2 regions of the Ramlibacter sp. bp-362 genome follow, and region 2 is predicted to be linked to the other one. Evidence: predicted binding sites of a transcription regulator. Region 2 holds the regulator's gene; the other holds the start of a gene.
The links. Region 2 encodes sigma-54, which starts transcription at its own class of promoters, with help from an activator protein. Its sites were predicted from a motif close to TGGCANGNAANCTGCTTT; they were not measured.
Positions count from the first base shown of each region.

Region 1 (8,684 bases), on a different contig from region 2:
ACGAGAGCTCGGGCCTGAAGCAGCTGCGCGAGCTGGCCAGCGGCGAACTGAAGGAAGCCGCCGGCTTCCAGCAGCGCCTGGGGCAGCTGCAGGCGAGCCTCGACTACGACGCCGCCTTCGCCCGCGCGCTGGACAAGCGGCCGGTCGTCCTGGGCTACTACCTCACGAGCGACCGCGACGGCCGCAAGAGCGGCGTGCTGCCGAAGCCGGTGATGACGCGCGAGAGCCTGCAGGGCCGCCCGATCGCGTTCACCAGCTGGGACGGCTACGGCGCCAACATCCCGCAGCTGGCGCAGGCGGCGCCGGTGGCCGGCTACTTCAACTCCATCACCGACAGCGACGGCGTGGTCCGCTCGATCCCGCTCGTGGCGGAGCATGGCGGCGCCTACTACGAGTCGCTGGCGCTGGCGGTGTTCCGGCTGCTGGCCGGCGAGCCCGCGGTGGAGCCGGGCTTCCCGCGCGACCGCTTCGTGGGGCGCGGCTACGGCGGGCTGGAGAGCATCCTCCTGAAGCAGGGCTCGCGGCAGCTGGCGATCCCGGTGGACGACCGCGTCGCGACGCTGGTGCCCTTCCGCGGGCCGGGCGGCGCGGCGGGCGGCTCCTTCCGCTACGTCTCGGCATCCGACCTGCTGATGAAGCGCCTGCCGGAGGCCGACCTGCGCGACAAGATCGTGCTGGTGGGCACCACCGCGCCCGGCCTGCTGGACCTGCGGGTGACGCCCGTGGGCGAGACCTACCCCGGCGTGGAAACGCACGCCAACGTGATCTCCGGCTTGCTGGAAGGGCGGCTGTTCGTGAAGCCGGACTACGCGGTGGGCTACGAGGTAGTGATGCTGCTGGTGTCCGGCCTCGCCCTGGCCTTCCTGCTGCCGCTGATCTCCGCCACGGTCGCCGTGCTGGTGAGCGTGGGCGTGGTGGCGCTGCTGGTCGCCCTGAACTACTGGCTGTTCATCGCCCACGGCCTGGTGATGCCGCTCGCCTCCGCGCTGGTGATGGCGGGCACCGCCTTCGCGCTGAACATGAGCTACGGCTACTTCGTCGAGAGCCGGCACAAGCGCGAGCTCGCCAACCTGTTCGGCACCTACGTGCCGCCGGAGCTGGTCGACGAGATGGTGAAGGACCCGGACAGCTACAGCATGAAGGCGGCCAGCAAGGAGCTGACCGTGATGTTCTGCGACATGCGGGGCTTCACCAAGATGTCGGAGAAGATGGAGCCGACGCAGCTGCAGGAGCTGCTGAACGCGGTCTTCAGCCGCCTCACGGACATCATCCGCGGCCAGCGCGGCACCATCGACAAGTACATGGGCGACTGCGTGATGGCCTTCTGGGGCGCGCCCGTGGACACGCCCAACCACGCGGAACTGGCCGTGCAGTCCGCCATGGCGATGTCGCGCGCCGTGCGGCAGATCAACGAGGAGCACCGCGCCAGGGGCATCCCCGAGATCGGCGTCGGCGTTGGGCTGAACACCGGGACCATGTGCGTGGGCGACATGGGCTCCGACATCCGGCGCAGCTACACGGTGATCGGCGACGCCGTGAACCTGGGCTCGCGGCTGGAAGGCCTGTCCAAGGTGTACGGGGTGGACATCGTGGTGAGCGAGACCACCCGCAAGCAGGCGCCGGGCTTCGCCTGGCAGGAGCTGGACCGGGTGCGGGTGAAGGGCAAGGAGCAGGCCGTGGGCATCTTCTACCCCGTCGCCCCGGCTGACGCGGTGGACCGCGACACCGCCGAAGAACTGCGCACGTGGGCCGCGTTCCTGAAGGCCTACCGGGCCCAGGACTGGGACCAGTGCGAGCTGCAGCTGCTGAACCTCCAGCGGCTCGGCGCCAAAAAATACCTTTACGAGCTGTACCACGAACGTGTAGCCTCGATGCGGTTGCTGCCATTCGACCCGGCCTGGGACGGCGCGACCAATTTCGAGACGAAATAAAAGGGGCGCTGCCAATGCGGGTGCGGGTGCTGGGGTGTTCCGGCGCGATCGCGAAGGACTGCCGTACCACGTCGTTCCTGATCGACGGGGACGTGCTGGTGGACGCCGGCACGGGCGTCGGCGACCTCGCCCTGGAGGAAATGCGCGGCATCCGCCACGTGCTGCTGACCCACTCCCACCTGGACCACGTCGCGGCGCTGCCGCTGATGATCGACGCGGTGGCTTCCCAGCTGTCCGAGCCGATCCAGGTGCATGCGCTGCCGGGCACCATCGCGGCGCTGAAGGCGCACATCTTCAACAACGTGATCTGGCCCGACTTCAGCCGCATCCCCTCGCCCCAGGCGCCCTTCGTCGCCTTCCGCGAGGTGCAGGTCGGCCAGGTGCTGGAATTCGGGGACAAGACGGTGGAGGTGCTGCCGGCGGTGCACACGGTGCCCGCCTGCGGCTACGCGGTCACGGCGGGCCAGGGCTGCTGGGTGTTCACCGGCGACACCGAGCGCAACCCGGCGTTCTGGAACCGCATCAACCAGCTGGACGTCGCCGCCCTGGTGATCGAGACCGCCTTCAGCAACCGCGAGCAGGACCTCGCGCGGCGCAGCCTCCACCTGTCGCCGCTGGCGCTCGCCGCGGAACTGGACTGCATCTCCCGGGACAAGCGCTTCCCGATCTTCATCACCCACACCAAACCGGCGGAGACCGAGCTGATCATGAGCGAGGTGCAACGCTTCGACCAGACGCAACCCTTCGGCCCCGACGTGAGCCACGACATCCGCTGGCTGCGCGCGGGCCAGGAGTTCGAGCTGTGAGCGCCGTCCTGAAGGGGCGGGACAGCGAGCAGGAGTTCCTGAACTCGCAGCAGCTGCCGCCCGACAAGCGGGGCATCTCCTTCGAGGCGCTGTTCTTCCGCCAGCTGCAGGCGGTCACCACGCGCATCCACGCCACCGAGCACATCGACGAGATCATGCTGGAGGCGAGCCAGGACATCTGCCGCCTGTTCAACGCCGACCGGCTGACCCTGTACGCCGTCAACGAGGACCGCACGGCCATCGTCTCCAAGGTCAAGACCGGGCTGAACACCAGCCGCGACCTCAAGCTGCCGATCACCGCGCAGTCGATCGCCGGCTACGTGGCGCTGTCGAAGGAGCTGGTGAACATCTCCGACGTCTACGACGACGCGGCCCTCAAGCGCATCCACCCGAGCCTGTCCTTCCTGAAGGAGGTGGACAAGCGCTCCGGCTACCGCACCAAGCAGATGCTGGTCGTGCCCATCCTCGACGGCGAGGTGCTGCACGGCGTGCTGCAGGTGATCAACAACAAGAGCGACCAGCCGTTCGGCGATCTGGAGGTCGAAGGCGCGACGCAGCTTTGCAAGACGCTGGCGACCGCGATCCACCAGCGCGTGCAGCGCGAGCTGGAAGGCACCCGCCGCAAGGCGACCAAGTACGACGGCCTGATCGCCGATGGCGTGCTGACGCAGGAGGAGCTGCAGCGCGCGGTGCTGCAGGCCCGCGAGGACGCCGTGCCGGTGGAGCAGGTGCTGATCGAGCAGTTCTCGATCAAGCCGGCGCAGATCGGGCCCTCGCTCGCCAAGTTCTTCGGCGTGCCCTACGAGCCCTCCAATCCGGGGCGGCTGCGCGTGGACGCGCTGCAGGGCGCCCTCAAGCCCGAGTTCGTGATGGAGCAGGGCTGGATCCCGCTGGAGGAAGGCCCCGACGGACTGGTCGTCATGTGCCTGGACCCGGAGGCGGTGCGCGGCTCGCGGGTCGTGCCGCAGGTGTTCCCGCGCCATGGCCGCATCGCCTGGCGCGTCACGACGCAGACCGACTTCAACCAGACGCTCAACCAGCTGTGGGGTTCGCAGGACAGCGGCCAGTCGGTGGAGGAGCTGCTGGCCGACCTGTCCTCGCCGGTCGACGACGAGGGCGGCGAGGACAGCTCGCTCGAATCCGCCGCCGCCGACAACGAGCTGGTCAAGTTCGTCAACAAGGTCATCATCGACGCGTACAACCAGCGCGCCTCCGACATCCACATCGAGCCGCTGCCGGGCAAGCTCAAGACCGGCATCCGCTTCCGCATCGACGGCACGCTGGTGCCCTACGTCGAGGTGCCGGCGCACTTCCGCCAGGCCATGGTCACGCGGCTGAAGATCATGTGCGACCTCGACATCTCCGAGAAGCGCAAGCCGCAGGACGGCAAGATCAAGTTCAAGAAGTTCGGCCCGCTGGACATCGAGCTGCGCGTGGCGACGATTCCCTCGGCCGGCGGCGTCGAGGACGTCGTGATGCGTATCCTGGCCGCCGGCGAACCGATCCCGCTGGAGAAGCTGGGGCTCACGGAGCACAACAAGGACAACCTGGTGCGCACGGTGAGCAAGCCCTACGGCCTGTTCTACGTCTGCGGCCCGACCGGTTCCGGCAAGACGACCACGCTGCACTCCATCCTGAAGTTCCTCAACACGCCGGATACCAAGATCTGGACAGCCGAGGACCCGGTGGAAATCACGCAGAAGGGTTTGCGCCAGGTGCAGGTGAACAAGAAGGCCGGCATCGACTTCGCCCTGGTGATGCGCGCCTTCCTGCGGGCGGATCCGGACATCATCATGGTGGGCGAGTCGCGCGACAAGGAAACGGTGGGCATGGGCATCGAGGCCTCGCTCACCGGCCACCTGGTGTTCTCCACGCTGCACACCAACTCCGCGCCCGAATCGGTGACCCGCCTGCTGGACATGGGCATGGACCCGTTCAACTTCGCCGACGCGCTGCTGGGCATCCTGGCGCAGCGCCTGGCCAAGCGCCTGTGCGACTGCAAGGAAGCGTACGTGCCCTCGCACGAGGAACTGCGCGGCTTCATCAACGAATACGCGCTGGACCTGAAGAACACGCAGGCCTGGAAGGACGACCCCGGCGGCGAGGCCCAGAAGCTGTACGAGCAGTGGGTGGAAACCTACGGCCAGGACGGCCAGCTGAAGTTCCACCGCGCCGTCGGCTGCGAGAAGTGCAACAAGAGCGGCTACAAGGGGCGCGTCGGGCTGCACGAGCTGCTCGTGGCCGACGACGAGATCAAGCGCCTGATCCAGGAACGCGCCCGGGTCGCCGACATCTTCGTGGCGGCCGTCGCCGGCGGGATGCGCACGCTCAAGATGGACGGGATGGAGAAGATCATGATCGGCCTGACCGACTTGAAGCAGGTCCGTTCTGTCTGCATCCGCTAGTGGACTGACGAAATTTGTCAGGCGGATGGACGCGGAATGTCGGTCGAGTGGCGCCACAGGGCCTAGAACCTGCCAACTAGTTCACGAAAACCGGTTGGCACGCCCCTTGCACTACCTCCTCGCTTCTTCAACATGGAGGTCCCAATGAAGCGTGCTATCCAGAAGGGTTTCACCCTGATCGAACTGATGATCGTGGTCGCGATCATCGGTATTCTGGCCGCCGTCGCCCTGCCGGCTTACCAGGACTACACCATCCGCGCCAAGATGTCCGAAGTGATCCTGGCGGGCTCGGCCTGCCGCACGTCGATCACGGAAGTGGTCCAGTCCTCGTCCGACACGCTGCCCGAGGGCGGCAAGTGGGGCTGCGAAGTGACCTCCACCGCCGCCCAGACGAAGTACGTCAAGTCGGTCAACACGACCGACCTGGGCGAAATCCTGGTCGAAAGCCAGGCCGTGAACAACAAGGTCGACGGCACCGCCGGTGGCGTGGTCGTCATGGTCCCGCAACAGCAGAACGGCGACGCCATCGCGGCCGGCAAGCTGATCGGCAAGTGGATCTGCGGCGGCACGGCGACCGGCACGCCTGGCCCGGCTCCCGCCACCCAGATCAAGGAAACCACCGTGGCTTCGAAGTACCTGCCCGGTTCCTGCCGCGGCCAGGGCTGATGAACGCCGGCCTCATCCTCTGAGGGGGTGAGGCCATCTGACTGCAAGCGAGCGGCCTTCGGGCCGCTCGCCCCTTTTTCGCGGCGCTGATTTCAAGAGCAAATGGCACCCATGATCGCCCCTGTCGCCGAGCCGGCCGTCCTGCCCCTGCATGCGGAGCCGGGTGCCTCCGCGCTCGAACTGACGGTGCTCGTGCCCTGCCTGAACGAGGCGCGCACCGTCGGGCGTTGCGTGGGTGCTGCCCTCGGGTTCCTGCAGGCCGCGGGGGTGGCGGGCGAGGTGCTGGTGGCGGACAACGGCTCCACCGATGGCTCGCAGGCACTGGCACGGCAGGCCGGCGCGCGGGTGATCGACGTGCCCCGGCGCGGCTATGGCGCGGCGCTGGGCGCGGGCATCGCGGCAGCGCGCGGGCGCTTCGTCGTGATGGGCGATGCCGACGACAGCTACGATTTCTCCAACCTGCGGGCGTTCGTCGAGCGGCTGCGCGGCGGCGCCCAGCTGGTGATGGGCAACCGGTTCCAGGGCGGCATCGCGCCCGGCGCGATGCCGTGGCTGCATCGCTACCTGGGCAACCCGGTGCTGAGTTTCATCGGGCGCCTCTTCTTCCGCGTGCCGATCGGCGACTTCCATTGCGGGCTGCGCGGCTTTTCCCGCGAGGCCATGCTGGGCCTGGGGCTGGTCTCGCCGGGGATGGAGTTCGCCAGCGAAATGGTGGCCAAGGCGGCCTTGGCCGGCCTGGCGATCGAGGAAGTGCCGACCACCCTGCGCCCCGACGGACGCGACCGCCCGCCGCACTTGCGCACCTGGCGCGACGGCTGGCGGCACCTGCGCTTCCTGCTGCTGTTCTGCCCCCGCTGGTTGTTCCTGTACCCCGGCATGCTGCTCATGCTGCTGGGGCTGGCGGGTTTCGCCTTCGGGGCGGCGGCCCGGGTGCTCGGGGTGCACTCCCTCCTCTACATGGCCGCCGCCACCGTGCTGGGCGGGCAACTGATCCAGCTGGCGTTGCTGACGAAATGGATCGGCATCGTCTCGGGCGTGGTGCCTTCCCAGCGCTGGCTGGCCCGCCTGTCGCCCTTCCTGAAGATCGAGACCGGCTTGCTGGCAGGACTGCTTTTCATCCTGCTGGGACTGGCCGTGTCCGTGGGTCTGACCCTCGACTGGGGCGCGGCCGGCTTCGGGGCCCTGGATCCCGAGCAGACCATGCGGGTCGCCATTCCCGCCGTGACGCTCATGATCCTGGGCGCGCAAGTCGCGGCCGGCTCGCTGTTCGCCGGCGCGCTGAACTTCAACTGGACTTCGGCGGAGCGCCAGGGCAGGACGGGCCAGCCGTGAACCAGGCGGCAGCCGCACGCCCATCGGCGCTCGCAGGCCTGCTGCGCTGGGAGGGGCTGCTGGTCTGCCTGCTGACCGTGGCCTGCTTCGTGGCGGTTCCGCTGTCGCAGGGCGAGCTGGGCCTGGGCTCGGACGCGCTGAACCACCACATCTACCTGGGCTGGACCGCGCAGCAGCCTCGCTTCGACCTCGATTTCGTCGCGGCGGGCTACCAGTCCTACACCTTCCCCTACCTCTATTGGCCGCTGTACCGGATGGCGGCCGCGGGCTGGTCCGGCGTGGCCGTGGGCGTGGCGCTGGCGGCGCTGCAAGGCCTGCTGCTCGCGCCGCCCGTGTGGCTGCTGGCGCGCGCCTGCATGCCCGGCGCGACCTGGTTCGACGCGGCGATGCGCGTGCTCGGCGTGGCCCTGGCTTTCCTGACGGGCGTGGCCCTGTCGGTGCTGGACGCCACGATGAACGACCTGCTGGCCGCCGCGCCGCTGGTGTGGGCGGTGGCGCTGGCCGTGGAGGCGATGCCGGCCGAGGGCCGCGATGCAGCGACGGTGCGCCGGCTGGTGCTGTTCTCGGGCCTGTGCGCGGGCGCCGCGGTGGCGGCCAAATTGAGCAACGGGCCGCTCGCCATCCTGATGCCGGGGCTGTGGTGGCTGTGCGGCCACGGATGGAGGCAGCGGGTGATGGCGATCGCCCTGGGCGGCGCGGCGACCTTGCTGGGTTTTGCGGCGCTCTATGGCTGGTGGGGCTGGCTGTTGTGGCGCTCCTTCGGCAACCCGATCTTTCCGTTCTACCACCATTGGTTCGAGCCCCTGCGCCGCTGGGCGGGAATGGGCTGACGCGCGATGAACCGATTCGAGCCCGACACCTGGCTGGCGGCGCTGCTGAGGCCTGTCGCGATGGCTTCGCCGGACAGCCACGTGTACGTGGAAATGATGGCGCCGGATTTCCGTTGGGTGTTCGCGCTGCTCCTGTTGGTCCTGCTGCTCTGCATGCGCCTGCGTGCGCGCGGCGGGAATGCCGGCGCGCCTGCCACGGTCTTCGTCCTGGCGGCGGCCCTGGCCGTGGCCTTCGTTCCCTGGCTGGGGACTTCGGGGAACGGCCGGTATTTCCTTCCGGGCTTGCTCCTGGTGGGGCCCGTGTGCGTCGGGCTGGCCTGGCGCTTGCCGGTGACCCGCTCCCTGCGGCTCACGCTGGCGGCGGGCATGGTGGCCCTGCAGGCGTTCGCCCTGCAGCAGAGCGCGCCATGGCAGGCCTGGGGGCTGGCCGAGTGGAAGGAGCCGCCGTATTTCCAGGTGGACCTGCCACCGGAGGTGAAGGCGGAACCAGCCACCTACGTGACCATGTCGGTCATCAGCTATTCGCTGCTGATCCCGCAGTTCCACCCTCAGTCGCGCTGGATGAACCTGGCCAGCGCACCCGCGCCCGGCACGGGGCAATTCAACAGCGAACGCACGGCAGCCTTCCTGGCGCAGGCACGAGGCAAGCTGCGCCTGCTCGTGCCGGCGATTCCCGGCTTCTTGACCGAGGCGCTGCTGCCCGATGCCAAGGTC
Region 1 is NZ_JBUDXE010000002.1:177,235-185,918, reverse strand. It holds gene ACY0MJ_RS03340 (CHASE2 domain-containing protein) at 1-1,931, shown strand, start outside; gene ACY0MJ_RS03335 (3',5'-cyclic-nucleotide phosphodiesterase) at 1,946-2,737, shown strand; gene ACY0MJ_RS03330 (GspE/PulE family protein) at 2,734-5,142, shown strand; gene ACY0MJ_RS03325 (pilin) at 5,287-5,808, shown strand; gene ACY0MJ_RS03320 (glycosyltransferase family 2 protein) at 5,920-7,140, shown strand; gene ACY0MJ_RS03315 (hypothetical protein) at 7,137-7,970, shown strand; gene ACY0MJ_RS03310 (hypothetical protein) at 7,977-8,684, shown strand, end outside.
Region 1: ACY0MJ_RS03325 (pilin) is a predicted target of sigma-54. The motif match lies at 5,201-5,218, and genes of this name have one in related genera.

Region 2 (8,684 bases):
GCCAGCGTCACGCCGCACTTCAGCACGCCGTGGGCCTTGACGTCGTCGAGCACGTCGGCGCGGGCGGGGCCGGCCAGCGCGGCCAGGGAAGCGAGGGCGAGCATGCCCTGCAGCAGGCGGTGCGCGCGAAGGGGGAAGTCCATGTCTGTCTCCGACGGTTGTGTTCGCCGCCGAGTGTAGCCGCCGGGCGTTAGCATGCCATCGGGGCTGACCCGCCCGTATGATCGGCGCGCCATGGACAAGCTCAAGCAGCTCGAATCCTTCGTCTCGGTCGCCACCAAGGGCAGCCTGACGGCCGCCGCCCGGGCCGAGGGCGTGGCGCCGGCGATCATGGGCCGGCGGCTCGACGCGCTGGAGGAGCGGCTGGGCGTCAAGCTGCTGGTGCGCACCACGCGCCGCATCACGCTCACGCACGAGGGCAGCGCCTTCCTGGAGGACTGCCAGCGCCTGCTGGCCGACCTGGCCAACGCCGAGGCCAGCGTCAGCGCCGGCGGCGTCAAGGCGGCCGGCCACCTGCGCATCACGGCGCCGGCCGGCTTCGGCCGCCGCCACGTGGCGCCCCTGATCCCGCGCTTCCGCGAGCTGCACCGGGAGGTGACGATCTCGCTGAACCTGAGCGACCGGGTCGTCGACCTGGCCGGCGAGGGCTTCGACTGCGCCGTGCGCGTGGGCGACTTCCCCGACTCCTCGCTCGTGAGCGTGCGGCTGGCGGACAACCGGCGCCTGTGCGTCGCCACGCCCGACTACCTGCGCCGGCACGGCACGCCTGCGCGTCCCGAAGACCTGCTCAAGTTCGACTGCCTGACGCTGTCCAGCGATGCCTCGCAGACCCGCGGCTGGGCGTTCTCGCTGCCGCGCGAGGGCGGCGAGCCCGAGCTGGTGCACCTGAAGCCGGGCGGGCCGCTCGACTGCTCGGACGGGCAGGTGCTGCACGGCTGGTGCCTGCAAGGCTACGGCATCGCCTGGCGCAGCACTTGGGAGGTCGAGCAGGAGATCGCCGACGGCCGCCTGGTGGAGGTGCTGGCGGAATTCGCGGCGCCGCCCAACGGGATCTACATCGTGTTCCCGCAGCGCAAGCACCTGCCGCTGCGGGTGCGGCTGTGGATCGACTACCTCAAGGACCACTACGCCCAGCCGCAGTTCTGGCGCGCGGGCCCCAAGCCATGACCCAAGAAGCCATCCTCGCCTTCCTGCACATCTCGGCCATCCTGGCCCTGGTCGTCTTCATCAGCAGCGAGGCGGCGATCTGCCGGCCCGAGTGGATGAACGCCGACATCGTCGAGCGCCTGGTGCGGGTGGACCGCATCTACGGCATCGCCGCGGTGACGGTGCTGGCGACGGGGCTGCTGCGGATCTACCTGGGCGCCAAGGGCGCGTTCTGGTACTGGGGCAACTGGCTGCTGCACGTGAAGATCGGGCTGTTCCTGCTCGCGGCGCTCATTTCCATCGTGCCGACGCTGCGCTTCATCCGCTGGCGCAAGGCGCTGCGCGCCTCGGGCGCGCTGCCGGCGCCGGAGGAGGTGCGCAAGGTGCGCAAGCTGGTGATGCTCCAGGCGCACATCATCCCCGTCATTCCGTTGGCCGCGGTCTTCCTCGCGCGGGGCTTCGGCGGACGGTGAACCGGTGGGGTTCGCTCGCGCTCACCTTCCGCGGCGTGCCGCCGCGCCACCCTACGGCGGCGGAGGGCCGGGCCCGCGTAGGGTGGCGCGGCAACGCCGCGGAAGGTGAGCGGAGCGAACCCCACCGCATCCCCCCTTCCCGACGCCGAACCCCACCCGACCCCGCCACTTAAAATCCCCCGATGCTCCAAGCCAAACAGGAATTGCTCGCCGCGCTCGCGGCCGGGCTGGAACAGCTGTCGCCGGGGGCGGGGGCGAAGGCGGCGTTCGAGCTGCCCAAGGTGGCCGCGCACGGCGACCTGGCCTGCACCGCGGCGATGCAGCTGGCCAAGCCGCTCAAGCGCAACCCGCGCCAGGTCGCGGAAGCCCTGCGCGAGAGCCTGCTGGCCACGCCGGCCTTCGGCCAATGGGTCGATGCGGTCGAGATCGCCGGACCCGGCTTCCTGAACATCCGCCTGAAGACCGCCGCCAAGCAGCAGGTGGTGCGCGAAGTGCTGGCCGCCGGCGCCGGCTTCGGCCAGCAGCCGCTGCACGGCCGGCGCGTGCTCGTGGAATTCGTCTCCGCCAACCCCACCGGACCGCTGCACGTGGGCCACGGCCGCCAGGCGGCCCTGGGCGACGCGATCTGCAATCTCTACGCCACGCAGGGCTGGAACGTCTGGCGCGAGTTCTACTACAACGACGCCGGCGTGCAGATCCAGACGCTCGCCACCAGCGTGCAGGCGCGCGCCCGCGGCCTCAAGCCCGGAGACGCCGGCTGGCCGGAAGCCGCCTACAACGGCGACTACATCCAGGACATCGCCGACGACTTCCTCGCGAGGAAGACGGTCAAGTCGGACGACCGCGAGTTCACCGCCAGCGGCGACGTCGAGGACCTCGACGGCATGCGCCTGTTCGCCGTGGCCTACCTGCGGCACGAGCAGGACCTCGACCTGCAGTCCTTCGCCGTGCGCTTCGACAACTACTACCTCGAGTCCAGCCTCTACACCAGCGGCAAGGTCGACGCCGTGGTGCAGCGCCTGCGCGACGCCGGCAAGACCTACGAGCAGGACGGCGCGCTGTGGCTGAAGTCCACCGACTACGGCGACGACAAGGACCGGGTGATGCGCAAGGGCGACGGCAGCTACACCTACTTCGTCCCCGACGTCGCCTACCACATCAGCAAGTGGGAGCGCGGCTTCACCAAGGTGGTGAACATCCAGGGCACCGACCACCACGGCACCATCGCCCGCGTGCGCGCGGGCCTGCAGGCCGCCGGCGTCGGCATCCCCGAGGGCTACCCCGACTACGTGCTGCACACCATGGTGCGCGTGATGCGCGGCGGCGAGGAGGTGAAGATCTCCAAGCGCGCCGGCAGCTACGTGACCCTGCGCGACCTGGTGGAGTGGACCAGCAAGGACGCCGTGCGCTTCTTCCTGCTGTCGCGCAAGCCCGACACCGAATACGTGTTCGACGTCGACCTGGCGCTGGCGCAGAACAACGACAACCCGGTCTACTACGTGCAGTACGCGCACGCCCGCATCAGCTCGGTGCTGGCCGCCTGGGGCGGCGACCCGGCGACGCTGGCCGGCGCCGACCTGTCGTCCCTGGAGCACCCCGCCGCGTTGAACCTGATGCTGCAGCTGGCGCGCTACCCGGAGATGCTCACCGCCGCCGCGGCCGATTTCGCGCCGCACGACGTCACCTTCTACCTGCGCGAGCTGGCCGCCGCCTACCACAGCTACTACGACAGCGAGCGCATCCTGGTGGACGACGAGAAGCTGAAGCTGGCGCGCCTGGCCCTCGTGGCCGCCTGCGCGCAGGTGTTGCACAATGGCCTGGCTGTGCTCGGGGTGGGTGCCCCGCACAAGATGTGAGCATGAAACACAAGCAAAGCGGCAACGTCTTCGTCGGCATCATCATCGGGGTGGTCCTGGGCCTCGCCGCCGCCCTCGCGGTGGCGGTCTACGTCACCAAGGTGCCCGTCCCGTTCCTGAACAAGGGCCCCAGCCGCTCCGCGGAACAGGACGCGGCGGAGTCGCGCAAGAACCAGAACTGGGATCCCAACGCGCCCCTGTACGGCAAGAACCCGGCCAAGGCCCTGCCGCCCGCCCCGGGCATCGCGATGCCGCCCCCGGCGGCCAAGGCCTCGGAGTCGGCCCCGGGCGCGACGAAGGAAGCCGAAAAGGGCCGCGACAAGGGCCCGGACGCCCCGGCGGTGCTGGGCCGGCCGGCGCCCGCCGACCCGCTGGGCGACCTCGCCGCGGCGCGCGCCGGCGGCGGCAACGACCCCTTCATCTACTTCGTGCAGGCCGGCGCCTTCCGCACGCCGGAGGACGCCGAGGCGCAGCGCGCCAAGCTGTCCCTCATGGGCATCGAGGCCAAGGTGACCGAGCGCGAGCAGTCGGGCCGGCAGGTCTATCGCGTGCGCGTGGGCCCGTTCAACAGCAAGGACGACGCCGACCGCCAGAAGGAAAAGCTGGACGCCGGCGGCTTCGACACCGCGCTGGTGCGCGTCCAGCGGTAGCGCCGCGCCGCCAGGCGGAGGAACCATCCCCCGGCGCGCCCGCTCTGACGCAGTTCAAGGAGAACCAAGGAAATGAAACGACGCGAGTTTGCGGCCGCCACGGCCGGTGTGCTGGGCGCCTCCGCCCTGGGCTGGCCGGGCGTGGCATCGGCGCAGCGCCGGCCGGAAGAGGGCAAGGACTTCCGCGCCCTCGACACGAAGGCGCCCGTGGAAGCGCCGGCCGGCAAGATCGAGGTCGTCGAATTCTTCTGGTACAGCTGCCCGCACTGCAACGCCTTCGAGCCCAAGCTGAACGCGTGGCTCAAGACCATCCCCGCCGACGTCGCCTTCCGCCGCGCGCCCGTGGCCTTCCGCGACGACTTCGTGCCGCAGCAGCGCCTGTACTACACGCTGGAGGCCATGGGCAAGGTCGACGAGCTCCACTCCAAGGTCTTCCACGCGATCCACGTGGAGCGCCAGCCGACCAACCGCGAGGACAGCATCCTCGCCTTCGCGCAGAAGAACGGCCTCGACCGCGCGAAGTTCCAGGAGCTGTACAACTCCTTCTCGGTCTCCACCAAGGCCCGCCGCGCCAAGCAGCTGCAGGACCAGTACCAGGTGGACGGCGTGCCCGCGCTGGGCGTGGCGGGCCGCTGGTACACCGACGCCACCATGGCCGGCAGCATGGACCGTGCCCTGCAGGTCGTCGACTACCTCGTCGGCGAGGTGCGCCGGGGCAAGTAGGGCGGACAAACCGCACGCACGCCGCCCGCGTGCCAGTCCAAAGCCCGCGCGAGCGGGCTTTTTCGTCCATGCTCGCTACAATGCCAGCAAGATTCGTGCCCTCATGAAGAACAACGTTCTCCTCGCCGGCCTCGCGCTGGCCCTCGCCGCCGCGGCCCTGCCCGCCGCGGCCGAAAAGGCCGACCGCAACAAGCCCATGAACGTCGAGGCCGACGCGCTGCGCTACGACGACCTCAAGCAGACGAGCGTCTTCACCGGCAACGTGGTGGTGACCAAGGGCACCATCGTGATCCGCGGGGCGAAGCTGACCGTGAAGCAGGACCCCGAGGGCTACCAGTTCGGCGTCGTCACGGCGGCGCCGGGCAAGCAGGCCTACTTCCGCCAGAAGCGCGACGGGGTGGACGAGACCATCGAGGGCGAGGCGGAGACCATCGAGTACGACGGCCGCGCCGACCGCGTGAAGTTCATCGGCCGCGCGGAGATGCGGCGCCTGCGCGGCGCCACCGTGAGCGACGAGACCAGCGGCTCCGTGATCGTCTACGACAACAGCAACGACCAGTTCACCGTGGAGGGCGCCGCCATCGCCGGCGCGACGCCGTCCAACCCGGGCGGCCGCGTGCGCGCGACGATCGCGCCGCGTCCCAGCGCCTCGGCGCCGGCCACGCCCGCGGCGCCGCCCGCCAGCCTGCGTCCCAGCACCACCCTGCCGCCGGGGAGCCGCTGATGGGCGACGCGGAGACGGTGCAGGCCCAGCCGCCGGTGGCGGTGGCGAGCCGGCTGGAAGCGCGGCACCTGCGCAAGTCCTACGGCGGCCGCAAGGTGGTGCAGGACGTGTCGCTGGAGGTGGACAAGGGCGAGGTCGTGGGCCTGCTGGGCCCCAACGGCGCCGGCAAGACCACCTCGTTCTACATGATCGTGGGCCTGGTGCGCTGCGACGGCGGCGAGATCGCCATCGACGGCCGCGCCGTGGAGCACATGCCGATCCACCGGCGCTCGCGCCTGGGCCTGTCCTACCTGCCGCAGGAAGCCTCGATCTTCCGCAAGCTCAACGTGCAGGACAACGTGCGGGCCGTGCTGGAGCTGCAGCGCGACGAGGCCGGCCGGCCGCTGGCGCGCGCCGAGATCGAGCGGCGCCTGACGGCGCTGCTGCAGGACCTGCGGGTGGACCACCTGCGCGACTCGCCGGCCGTGGCGCTGTCCGGCGGCGAGCGGCGGCGCGTGGAGATCGCGCGGGCGCTGGCGACGCAGCCGCGGTTCATCCTGCTGGACGAGCCCTTCGCCGGCATCGACCCCATCGCCGTGATCGAGATCCAGCGCATCATCGGCTTCCTCAAGTCGCGCGGCATCGGCGTGCTCATCACGGACCACAACGTCCGCGAGACGCTGGGCATCTGCGACCACGCGTACATCATCAGCGAGGGCCGCGTCCTGGCGCAGGGCACGCCGGCCGAGATCGTGAACAACGCCGACGTGCGCCGGGTCTACCTCGGCGAGCACTTCCGCATGTAGGCCCCGCCGGCAGCATGAAGCAGGGGCTGTCTCTACGCATTTCGCAGCACCTGGCGCTGACGCCCCAGTTGCAGCAGTCGATCCGCCTGCTGCAGCTGTCGACGCTGGAGCTGGCGCAGGAAGTCCAGCAAATGCTGGACGAGAACCCCTTCCTGGAGCTGCAGGCCGACGAATCCGGCGAGGAATTCGGCATCCCGACCAGCGACGCGCGCGTGCGCGACGACGACGGCGAGCACGAGGCAGACGAGGCCGCGGCCGCGCCGGCGGAGGACGCCGATCCCAGCTGGGACGGCGACGGCAGCACGGAGACGGTGCCCGACGACGGCGAATGGGGCGGCGAGGCGCCGCCGCGCAGCAACGCGCACGGCAGCGAAGACGACGTCGATGCCACCGAACTGGCCCGCGGCAACGAGTCGCTGCAGTCCTGGCTGCACCGGCAGGCGCTGGCCCTGCGGCTGTCGGAGGAGGACCGGGTCGCGCTGCGCTACCTGATCGAGTCGCTCAACGACGACGGCTACCTGGAGGAAGCGCTGGAGGAGATCGCCGCCAGCCTCGCGCCGGCGGAGGACCACGAGCAGCAGGAGGAACTGCTGCACCGCTTCACCGTGGCGCTGCGCCTGCTGCAGAACCTGGACCCCCCGGGCGTGGGCGCGCGCAACCTGGCCGAATGCCTGATGCTGCAGCTGCGCGCCCTGCAGGACGACGCGCCGGACCACGCGCTGTGCCCGATCGCGATCAAGGTCTGCCAGCAGCCGATCGACCTGCTCGCGAAGCGCGACGTGAAGCGTCTCGCGCAGATGTGCGGCGGCAGCGAGGGAGAGGTCAAGTCGGCCATCGCGCTCATCACGCGGCTGGAGCCCAAACCGGGCCGGCGCTTCATCGACGTGGAGCGCAACGTGGTGGTGCCGGACGTGATCGTCACGCAGGCCGGCAGCGGCACCCGCGCGCAGTTCCGCGTGCAGATCAATCCCGACGTGCTGCCGCGCCTGCGCGTGCACGACGTCTATGCCGGCGCGCTCAAGGCGCACCGCGGCGAGGGCCACCACGCCCTGCAGCAGCGGCTGCAGGAGGCGCGCTGGTTCATCAAGAACATCCAGCAGCGCTTCGACACCATCCTGCGCGTGTCCACGGCGATCGTCGAGCGCCAGCGCAACTTCTTCATCCACGGCGAGCTCGCGATGCGGCCGCTCGTGCTGCGCGAGATCGCGGACGAGCTGGGCCTGCACGAATCCACGATCTCGCGCGTGACCACCCACAAGTACATGGCCACGCCTTTCGGGACCTTCGAGCTGAAGTACTTCTTCGGCTCCGCGCTCGGCACGGAAACCGGCGGCAACGCCTCCAGCACCGCCGTGCGCGCGCTGATCCGGCAGATCATCGCCGCCGAGGACGCGGCGAAGCCGCTGTCGGACAACCAGATCTCCGAGATGCTCAAGGAGCAGGGCATCGAGTGCGCCCGCCGCACCGTCGCCAAGTACCGGGAGGCGCTGCGCATCGCGCCGGCCAACCTGCGGAAGGCCCTGTGAGAGACCTGCGACTGTTCCTGCCCTGCGCCGGCGGCGTCGAAGCCTTCCTGCTCGAGGAGGTGGCGCGCGTCTGCGGCGGCGGCGCGCGCGAGCCGCGCAGCGCCCGCGGCGGCGTGCAGCTGCTCGCGACCTGGCCCGAGGTGATGAAGCTCAACCTGCACAGCCGCCTCGCGCAGCGCGTGCTGGTGCAGCTGGCGCACCTGCCCTACCGCGCCGAGCAGGACCTCTACGAGGCCGCCGCGGCCGTGCCCTGGGAAGAGTGGTTCGGCACGCGCGACAGCTTCAAGGTGGAAATCACGGCGCACCAGAGCCCGCTGAAGAGCCTGAACTTCGCGGCGCTGCGCATCAAGGACGCGGTGGCCGACCGCTTCCGCGCCCGCGGCGGCGTGCGCCCGGACGTCGACACGCAGCGGCCGGCGGTGCGCGTGTTCGCGCACCTGTCCGCCGACACGGTGACGCTCTACATCGACACCTCGGGCGAGCCGCTGTTCAAGCGCGGCTGGCGCGAGGACAAGGGCGAGGCGCCGCTGAAGGAGACGCTGGCCGCGGCGATGATCGCGGCGAGCGGCTGGGACGGCAGCGTGCCGCTGTACGACCCCTGCTGCGGCAGCGGCACGATCGCGATCGAGGCGGCGCAGGTCGCCTGCAACATCGCCCCGGGGCTGCTGCGCCGCTTCGGCTTCGAGCGGCTGAAGCCGCACACGGCCGCCGACTGGCTCGCGCTCAAGGGCGAGGCCCAGGCGGCGCGGCGCGCCCCGGCGGCGCCGGTGTTCGGCAGCGACGTCGCCTTCCGCATGGTCG
Region 2 is NZ_JBUDXE010000016.1:47,324-56,007, forward strand. It holds gene ACY0MJ_RS18895 (amino acid ABC transporter substrate-binding protein) at 1-143, opposite strand, end outside; gene ACY0MJ_RS18900 (LysR family transcriptional regulator) at 235-1,167, shown strand; gene ACY0MJ_RS18905 (DUF2214 family protein) at 1,164-1,619, shown strand; gene argS (arginine--tRNA ligase) at 1,802-3,475, shown strand; gene ACY0MJ_RS18915 (SPOR domain-containing protein) at 3,478-4,125, shown strand; gene ACY0MJ_RS18920 (thiol:disulfide interchange protein DsbA/DsbL) at 4,198-4,848, shown strand; gene lptA (lipopolysaccharide transport periplasmic protein LptA) at 4,952-5,572, shown strand; gene lptB (LPS export ABC transporter ATP-binding protein) at 5,572-6,357, shown strand; gene ACY0MJ_RS18935 (RNA polymerase factor sigma-54) at 6,372-7,883, shown strand; gene ACY0MJ_RS18940 (THUMP domain-containing class I SAM-dependent RNA methyltransferase) at 7,880-8,684, shown strand, end outside.